Regions from separate parts of the Halomonas sp. DP8Y7-1 genome, predicted to be linked through region 1. Evidence: predicted binding sites of a transcription regulator. Region 1 holds the regulator's gene; each other region holds the start of a gene.

What was found. Region 1 encodes PhoB, which activates phosphate uptake and scavenging genes when phosphate is short. Its sites were predicted from a motif close to TGTCATANNNNTGTCANA; they were not measured.
Region 2: KUV41_RS13690 (DUF6482 family protein) is a predicted target of PhoB. The motif match lies at 1,233-1,250, and genes of this name have one in related genera.
Region 3: KUV41_RS01255 (UTRA domain-containing protein) is a predicted target of PhoB. The motif match lies at 1,932-1,949, and genes of this name have one in related genera.

What each region holds. Positions count from the first base shown of each region.
Region 1 is NZ_JAHVIN010000014.1:135,090-138,320, reverse strand. Features, by position in the region: gene phoR (phosphate regulon sensor histidine kinase PhoR) at 1-1,150, opposite strand, end outside; gene phoB (phosphate regulon transcriptional regulator PhoB) at 1,240-1,929, opposite strand; gene ubiA (4-hydroxybenzoate octaprenyltransferase) at 2,041-2,934, opposite strand; gene KUV41_RS17485 (chorismate--pyruvate lyase family protein) at 3,169-3,231, opposite strand, start outside.
Region 2 is NZ_JAHVIN010000010.1:166,070-169,300, reverse strand. Features, by position in the region: gene KUV41_RS13695 (glutaminase) at 1-817, opposite strand, end outside; gene KUV41_RS13690 (DUF6482 family protein) at 1,377-1,766, shown strand; gene hrpB (ATP-dependent helicase HrpB) at 1,830-3,231, opposite strand, start outside.
Region 3 is NZ_JAHVIN010000002.1:101,588-104,818, forward strand. Features, by position in the region: gene KUV41_RS01250 (LysR family transcriptional regulator) at 177-1,079, shown strand; gene KUV41_RS01255 (UTRA domain-containing protein) at 1,088-1,813, opposite strand; gene KUV41_RS01260 (ABC transporter substrate-binding protein) at 2,135-3,211, shown strand.

The sequences.
Region 1 (3,231 bases):
CCGTGCTGCGTCCCTTGTCTACCCGATAGAAGCGCTCGGTGAGGCGCGGAAGGTGCATCGGGTCGATGCCGTCGCCGTCGTCCTCCACCTCAAGACAGGCGCCATCACCGTAGGCCCGCCAGCGTAGCTGGATACGTGCGCCATCGCCGGCATAGCGCACGGCATTGAAGGCCAGGTTGGAAATGGCACTGTGAATTTCCTTCTCACTGCCCTTGAGCCCACGCGGATCGTCGATGGACACCTCGATCTGCTGGCGCCCACCAGACAGCGCCTGTGCATCTCGCTTGACGGTCTGCAACAGAGTGGTGGGGTCGAGCCGCGTGTGGTCATCGCCGCCCTGATCGTTTTCCAGTCGCGACAGCAGCAGCAGATCATTGACCAGGTTCTGCATCCGACGGGTCTGGTTCTGCATCTGCGCCACCCCCTTGCCGAGCCGTTCGGGCAGCATGTCGGCCATGTCGCCGTAGGTCTCGAGATAGCCGGTCAGTACCGTCAGTGGCGTGCGCAGCTCATGGGAGACGTTGGCCACAAAGTCTCGGCGCATCTGTTCCAGGCGATGCAGGCGTGTGATATCGCGCGCCATGACCAGGCGTTCATCGTCACCGTACAGGGTGATCTGGAACTGCAGGATCATGTTCTCGTCGATGGGCGATGGCAGGCTCAGCGGCTCACGATAGTCCCGCTCGTTGAAATAGCCGACGAAGCGCGGATCACGCAGCAGGTTGGTGATATGTTGACCACGGTCCAGCGCCGGCTTCAGGCCTAGCATGCGCTCGGCAGAGCTGTTCCACCATTCGAGATCGCCATGGCGATCCAGCATGACCACACTGTCGCGCATCGCTTCAGAGGACTCCTGGATACGCTGAAGCGTTGAGCGCAGGCGTCGTTGGGTAATGCGCTGGCCCTTCTGGTAGCGATAGAGTCGATCAAACAGCTCGCCCCACAGACCGCTGGCGGTAGGAGGTTCCTGCTGGGGACGATGGGTCAGCCAGTCGTGCATGGCGTGCAGGTTGCGCAGATGATAGGCGAGACCAAGCGTCAGGCCCGCTCCGACGCCGACACTCGTCAAGGAAAAGGGCCAGCCCAGCAGGGCGCCGATGCCGACCAGCAGGGTCAAGCGCCAGACTTCTCGTCTCCACAGTCGACCCACGTCAGCTCCTGGCTCCGTTCACCTATGTCCTCCTGTCTGCCGCCAGCCGTACAGGCGCTATCAAGCCTGCGTGGAAGGGAGGCAAGACGTCACATCTTGGCCGAAAAACGGTAGCCGGTGCCGCGCACGGTCTGGATCAGCTGCTGATGTGGCTCGCCAAGGGCCTTTCGCAGGCGGCGAATGTGCACGTCGACGGTGCGTTCCTCGACGTAGACGTTGCCACCCCAGACCTGATCAAGCAACTGGCCGCGGGTGTAGGCGCGTTCCTGGTGGGTCATGAAAAACTGCAGCAGGCGGTATTCGGTGGGCCCCATGTCGAGCGACTTGCCGTCGACGCTGACGCGGTGGCTGACAGGATCGAGCTTGAGCCCGTCGACTTCCACCGGGTCTTCAACGCCGCGGGGAGTGGCACGACGCAGCACCGCTTTTAGACGGGCGACCAGTTCCCGGGGAGAGAACGGCTTGGTGATGTAGTCGTCTGCACCTGCTTCAAGCCCCTGAATCTTGTTGTCCTCCTCACCCTTGGCGGTGAGCAGGATGATCGGCAGCTCGGCGGTGGTTTCTTCCCGCTTGAGGCGGCGTGCCAGCTCGATGCCACTGGTTCCGGGCATCATCCAGTCCAGCAGCAGCAGGTCTGGCTGATCGTCCACGATAATCGCGTGAGCCGCCTGGGCATTGTCGGCCTCGAGGACCCGGTAGTCGGCCATTTCCAGAGCCACCGCGATCATTTCGCGGATGGGCGCTTCGTCGTCGACGATCAATACGGTCTTGGCTGTCATCCCGGGCCTCTTGTTCAGGGTCTTCCTATCAACGGTGACAGATGACACCACGTCAATGTGACATTTAGATGACATTGGCCGACCTGTCGAGCCCTCGTCAGCTCGACAGGGTCATCCCAGGTCGGGATAGAGACTCAGCGCCAGGCCGGCAAACAGCAGCAGGCCCGACCAGTGATTGTTGAGAAAGGCCTGGAAGCAGCGATCGCGATCACGCTCCTTGATGAGTTTCTGTTGGTGGATAAAGGTAGCCGCCATGGCCAGCCATCCCAGCCAATAGAAACCGCCGATATTCAGTAGAGCGCCCGCCCAGGCCAGCAGGCCCAGCGTTGCCAGCTGCAGCAGCGCGATGATGCGAGTGTCCCAGCGACCAAACAGCACTGCGGTCGACTTGATGCCGATCTTGAGATCATCGTCACGGTCCACCATGGCGTATTCGGTGTCATAGGCCACCGTCCACAGTACATTGGCGGTGAACAGGATCCAGCCGACCGTGGGTACCTCGCCCAGCACGGCACCGAATGCCATGGGAATCGCCCAGGAAAAGGCCGCCCCCAGCACCACCTGGGGAAAGTGGGTGTAGCGCTTCATGAAGGGATAGCTGGCGGCCAGCACGGCGCCGATCAGCGACAGCCATACGGTAAAGCCGTTGGTCAGCCATACCAGCACGAAGGCCGCTGTCAGCAGACCGACGAACAGGATCTTGGCTTCCTGCTCGCTGATACGCCCAGTCGCCAGAGGGCGGTGTTTGGTACGTTTGACGTGACCGTCGAAATGGCGGTCCGCATAGTCGTTGACGACACAGCCTGCTGCTCGCATCAGGTAGACGCCAGCGACAAAGATCAGCAGGGTGTCGCGGGCGGGAATGCCGTCCGCCGCTACCCACAGCGCCCACAGTGTTGGCCACATCAGCAGCCAAGTGCCGATGGGGCGATCCAGACGCATCAGCGCCAGGAAGTCGGGAATTCGGGCGAGGCGTCCGGGGGGACGCAGCAGGGAGCGGTCCATCGTGGTCTCTCGAGGGCTAGTGGAAAGTCGCTGTCACAGGCATCGTGGCGGGCACGCTTCAGTCGTGTCCGCATCCGCTGGTGTGGCGTTGAGCGTCGAAACAAGACGAGACAGTTCATCCATGGGTGTCGCCGGGAGCGACCATTTACTGCCAGGTCTGGTCAGCGCTTGTCGACATGACGGACCAAGCCTAGCGCGGGGAGACGGGCGTGACCAGTACAGCGCGGTCGCTGTCTAGCCTGGAGACGGGTCGAGTGACAGCGCCTCGGCCATGGCGGGCAGAAAGCTCTCTTGCAC
Region 2 (3,231 bases), on a different contig from region 1:
TCGGGACGACCGCCATGATGCCACCGCCGACGCCGCTCTTGCCCGGAAACCCGACGCGATAGGCAAAGTCGCCGGAGCCGTCGTAGTGACCACAGGTCATCATCAGCGCGTTGATGGCCCTGACCCGCTCGATACCGATCATCCGCTGACCTTCGAAGCCGCCGCACAGAAATCGGGTCGCCCGCGCCAGCTGGGCGGTGGACATCTCGATCGCACAGTGGTGGAAATAGGTGCCGAGCACCCGGTCACAGTCGTTGGTGAGGTTGCCGCAGGAACGCAAAAAATAGGCCAGCGAGAAGTTGCGGTCCCCGGTGGCGTGTTCCGAGCGGGCCACCTGCTCATTGATATGGATGTCATCGTCGCCGGAGGCTTCGCGCAGAAAGCGCAGAATCTCTCCCAGGGTGTCTCGAGGCGCGTTGCGCCCGAGCACTGCGTCGGTGGTGACAATGGCACCGGCATTGATGAACGGGTTGCGCGGGATGCCGTCTTCCATCTCCAGCTGGACGATGGAGTTGAAGGCACGCCCGGAGGGCTCCCGCCCGACGCGCTCCCACAGGCCTGCCCCCAGTCGCCCAAGCGCCAGGGCCAGGGTGAAGACCTTCGAGACGCTCTGGATCGAGAAGCCGGTGTGGGCATCACCTGCGTGATATTCACGCCCATCGCAGGTACAGATGCTGATGGCAAACTGCTGGGGGTCGATGCACGCCAGTTCGGGAATGTAGCTGGCGACGTTGCCCCACTGGTCACTGGCTCTAGCCTCGCGGTCGAGGGTCTCGACCAGTGATTGCAGTTGCTTGGGCGTCAGGGTGTTCCCCATGGGCATGACTCTTGGTGACTGGGCTTGTGGTGACTGGGCTTGTGGTGACTGGGCTTGTGGTGACTGGGCGTTTGGTGACAGGGCTGGTGATCACATGGCGCTTGATCGCAAGACGTCGATACCGAGGCCACTTCTCGCAACGCCAGGCAAGACAGATTCGGCAAAGCCGGCGATGGTGGCGACAGGGCGCACGACTGTCAACGCCTCAGCGCTCTCTTGCGACCGTGATCAAGGTCGTGCCGGGTGGCGATCTGGTGGCTACCGGGTGGATGACGGAGTGGCGCCCATGCGACCAGGCATGTACATTTCCTGTACACATACTATGCAAGAAATCACTTGAATCCCATTATTGGCTGTCGCTGACAGCCTATATCTGACCCATGGCCATCCACCAGCCCAGCCCTGAGCCCTTCATCGTGACAAGGCCGGGACAGTATCGCCAGGCGACAGTGGAACAGGTCGACAGTAAAAGAGAGATACCTCAACGCCGGGCGCGCACAAGACGCCAGCCACGCACGACGCCACCTACGCACGACGCCACCCACAGAGAGAGACGATCATGCCATTCTCCGAGGACCGCACCAGCGATCTCCCCGCGGACGCCACATCCGCCGTCCACTCGCTTCCCGACACCCTGACCCTGACAGGCCTGACGGCGCTGACGGACCGTTCCCCCACCATCGAGATCCACTCCATCGATATGGGCTTTTATCTGGTCAGGATTCACCTCGACGATCAGATGGCGCTGCTGGTCGATGACGCGGGTGACCCTTGGCGTTTTACCGGTACGGCGTGGATCAGTCGCACTCTCGCTCCACTGGGGTTCACCCACGCCACCCTGACCTGGGCAGAGGTCACCGACGAAATGGTCGGTCAGACGACGTCCCCGGCGCCCTTGGCGGATGTCATCGCCCACGGTACGCGGATTGCCCTGAGCACTCACCATTGACAGCTCCTGCGGCCATCGGGCCCTCTAGCCCTGCCCACCAATGTCAGCCGCCAGGTGGTGCCGTCACGTCTTGCCCAGGCGTGCCTTGGTCAGCGAGGTAGCCTGAGCCGTCAGCGGATCCTCAGGCCAGGGGTGCTTGGCATATCGACCGCGGTTCTCCTTGCGCACCTCGGGATAGACATTGCGCCAGAAGCTCGCGAGATCCATGGTCGTGGCGAGGGGGCGACGGGCCGGGGACAGCAACTCGACACGCACCGGCACCCGTCCTTCGGCGATCCGTGGCGTCTGTTGCCAGCCGAACAGCGCCTGGAGTTTTGCGGCGAGCACCGGCACCACACGATACGCCTCGCCAGACCCATCATCTGGCTGTTGCGCAAGGTGTTGAGAAGACGGTTGAGACGGGTTCGCCTCAGCGGCTTGCCCGACCCATCCCTCGCATTCATAGCGCAGGGAAGCGCTGTCGCCACTGGGCAGCGTCAACCTGGTCGGCGCCAATTCGTCCAGACGACTGGCCAGCGGCCAGGGCAAGCGCTCGCGCAGTAGCTGCTCCCACGGCAAGGCATACACCTGCTCCATCCGCGTCAGTCCCTCCAGATGGGGCCCCAACCACTCGTCCAGCTCAGCTTTCAAGGTTTCATCGTCCAGCGCAGGCCACTGACCATCGTGGCTTTGACGCAGCAACGCCACCCGCCGCCGCAGCGCCTCGGCGGCGTCATTGAGCGGCAGGCGTTCGGCGTCGTGGATGGCCTGCAGCAACGCCTGACGACAGGCAGCGGGGCCTGGGGGGCCCTGCATCGGACGGCGCGCCAGCACCAGCGCGTCGATACCCCGTACCTGTTCTGCCTCGAGGCGCCCCGCGTCGGCGTTCCATTCGACCCGTTCACGCCACTCGGACAGTATCGGCCACTGGGCCACCAGGGCCGACTCATCGGTGCGCACTGCCCGATACAGCCTGCCCTCCCGGGCGCGACCGTCAAGCTCCACCGCGATTAGCCAGGGGGCATGGGCCAGGGGCTGATCCTGGGGCAACGTCACCAGCCCGCCAGAGCGCAGTCGAAACCGCCCCGCCGCCACCTGCTGAGCCACCCGATCGGGAAACGCGTGCAACAGCATGCGAGCCAGCGCGCCGTCACCCGCCCGTTTCGCTGCAGACAGCGAGACACCCGCGCGAGCACACAGCCGCTTGGCTTCTCGCTGCCAGTGGGGGTCTCGGCGTGAGTCATTGAGTAACTCGGCGAATACCGCTTCGAGGTCCACCTGACGGCCGTTACCCTGACGCCCTTCAAGCCAGGCGGCTAGCGCGCAGGCAAGGGCCAGCGAGGCCTCGTCACGCTGGCTCGCCCGCTCCAACATCCCCGCCAGACGGGGCGATGTGGGCCAACGGCCAGCGGCACGACCCAGCGGCGTCAGCCCATCCCGCTCATCACTGAGCTCGAGCTGTCGCAGCAGCTGGCGACCGGCCTTC
Region 3 (3,231 bases), on a different contig from region 1:
CGTTATGACGTTCTTCCATGAAATGACAGACGCAAGGCCCGTCAGAGAACGTGTCATCTCACCTTAAAGGCCGCCCACGACCTGCCACCAATGCCAAGTTGCTCGTCAGCTGTTAAATTTTTGCATAGCCACGACTCCTGCCTGGCCGGCAGCCACAACAACAGACAAAAACACCAATGAAGATCGAGTGGATAGAGGATTTTCTCGAGCTTATCGAGGCAGGGACTTTCTCCCAGGCGGCGGAACGACGCCATGTCACCCAACCGGCGTTTTCGCGACGCATCAGACAACTCGAGGAGTGGCTGGGAGTCGCACTGATCGATAGGCGCTCCCCACGGCTGGAGCTGACTGCCCATGCGCGTACCTACGAGCCTCAGCTCAGGGAGTGGCTGGCCCGCCTCTATGCCATGCGCAGTCGTCTTCGAAGCGATGCCCGCCAGGGACCCAGGGCCATCCTGACCACCCAGCACACCCTGACCGTCAGCTATCTGCCGCGGCTGTTGCGCCACTTGCGTCATCACGCGCCTGAGGTCGGACTGCAGATCACCTCGTCCGACCGCAGCGTATGCATTCGCGACTTTGAGCAGGGCAAGGCCGACCTGCTGCTGTGTTCCGAGCTCGAGGGGGCGCCCCTGTTCGACGACAGCACCACCATCGAACGTCTCGCGCTGGGTGCTGAACGGCTGCTGCCGGTGTGCGCCCCGGATCATCACGGCGGCCCGCTGCACCCGCTGGAGCAGGGACAACGACTGCCGCTGATCGGCTACGACACCGACAGTTTTCTGGGCCAGGCGCTGGCGACCCCCTACCTGCTGGATGCCCAGCGCCGCTACGAGATCGAGCTGGTGTGCGAGACCGCCTTTACCATCGGCATTCGCCAGCTCGCCCTGGCGGGACTGGGTATCGGCTGGCTTCCCCACGGACTGATCGAAGAGGACCTGGAAAGCGGCAAGCTGGTATCGCTACTGGATACGCTAGGTGGGCCCCGGCTGGTGGTGGCCTGCTATCGGCATCGGGACGAGCAGAGGGCCGCGGCACCGCTTTGGCATCTGCTGGAAGAGCGGCCACCGGCGGTATAGCGCTGTCATCAGGACGTGCGGATGGCCTCGCCCCCCTGGGGAGCGGCGGACAGCGTCAACTCGATGGCGTCGTGACGCCAGTACTCATCGTCGCAGTCGATGGCTCGGCCGTTCTGGTCATGATTGATGCGAGAAATGCGCTGGGCGGGACTGCCTCGCACGGCGTTCAGCGCATCGGCGCCGGCGCTGGACAGCACGCAGGTGCCAAGCTCATAGCTGACCCGGCCAACCCGGATGCCGTACTCGCGCCGGTAAAGCTCGGTCAGCGACTCCCGCGCCAGATCGAACTCGAGAATCTGTGGAAAACAGCTTGGCAGTAGATGATGCTCGACGTAGAGCACCCGACGCTCGTCCACTAGCCGGGCACGACAGATTCGATAGACCGGCGCGTGTTCGGCAATACCCAAACGCCGAGCGACCACTGCGGGGGCCATGACCTCTTCGGCACTTAGCAGCAGGGTGCGGGCACTGCGCTGCTGGGAGCGCACCATCTCGTGAAACGGCAGGCAGGCCAGCAGGTCATAGCGAAGCCGTGGCGGCGACACGAACCAGCCGCGCCGATTCTCGCGATAGACCCGACCTTCTGCCTCCAGTGCATTGAGCGCTTCGCGCAACGTGATACGCGTTGTCCCGAAGCGGGTCATCAACTCGCGCTCGCTGGGAAGCCGGCGCCCCTTCTCACTTCGAGCCTCAGCCAGCACCGGTTTGAGGCGCTCTTGCAGCGATCGATCCATGCACATACCGATGTGAATTAAGAGAAAAAATGATGCCAGGAACATGACGCTCATCGATCTACACCTATCCAGCTGGTATAGACCAATTGAGCCATACGCCACAGTCTAGTGACTTCACCATGACATCGTGGTGACACTCCTGGCGTCGTAGTATCTGCCGAAGGCTTCATCGCCAACCAAGGATTGAGACAAGACTGCCATCACACTGACACGGCGCTGTCATGAAGGCTCCTTAGGGTTAGGCACAACGGAAACTGATCTAGACCAGAAACGCACACCGGTTTCCGTCGCCTTCACGCCCCCTGACCCGGAGACCCTCCCGTGATCGTCACTTCTCTGCGTTACCCGACCCTGACCGCCCTGGCCTGCGTTGGCCTGATGTCCACCGCTGCCCAAGCCAGCTCCGCCGAGCTTGAGTCTCTGATCGAAGCCGCCAAGCAGGAAGGCCGCGTCGACAGCGTCGGCATGCCCGACACCTGGGCCAACTGGAAGGACACCTGGGCTGACCTGGACAGCGTCTACGGCCTGGCACACAGCGACACCGACATGAGTTCCGCCGAGGAAGTCGCCAAGTTCAAGGCTGAGGGTGAGAATGCCACCGCCGACATCGGCGATGTCGGCTTCGCCTTCGGTCCCATCGCCGTGCAGCAGGGCGTGACCCAGCCCTACAAGCCCACCACCTGGGACCAGATCCCTGACTGGGCCAAGGACGAGGATGGGCACTGGATGCTCGGCTACACCGGCACCATCGCCCTGATGATCAACAAGAACCTGGTCGACGAAGACCAGCGTCCGGGCTCCTTCGCTGATCTGCGTGAAGGTGACTACTCTGTGTCGGTGGGCGCGGTAGGCCAGGCCTCCCAGGCCAACAATGCGGTGCTGGCCGCCGCCTACGCGGCAGGCGGTGACGAAGGCAACCTGGCGCCGGGACTCGAGCTGTTCGCCGAGCTGGCCGAGCAGGGCCGCCTGTCGCTGGCTGACGTGTCCATCGCCAACCTGGAGAAGGGCGAAGTGGAAGTGGCCCTGCTGTGGGACTTCAACGCCTTGAACTATCGTGACCAGATCGACCGTGACGCCTTCGAGGTGGTGATCCCGTCCGACGCCTCTGTCACCTCAGGCTACGCCACCATCATCAATGTACACGCCCAGCATCCCAATGCGGCCAAGCTGGCCCGTGAATACATCCTGTCCGATGAAGGCCAGTTCAACCTGGCCGAGGGCTACGCTCGCCCGATCCGCGCCGAGCACCTGACCCTGCCCGACGAGATCGCCGCCAAGCTGCTGCCCAACGAACAGTACGCCAGCGCCCGCCCGATTCAGGACTTCGCCGCCTGGGAACAGAGCGCCAAGGTGCTGCCGCGCCAGTGGCAGTCGGACGTATTGATCCACCAGCAGTAATCACGCCAATTACCTCCCCC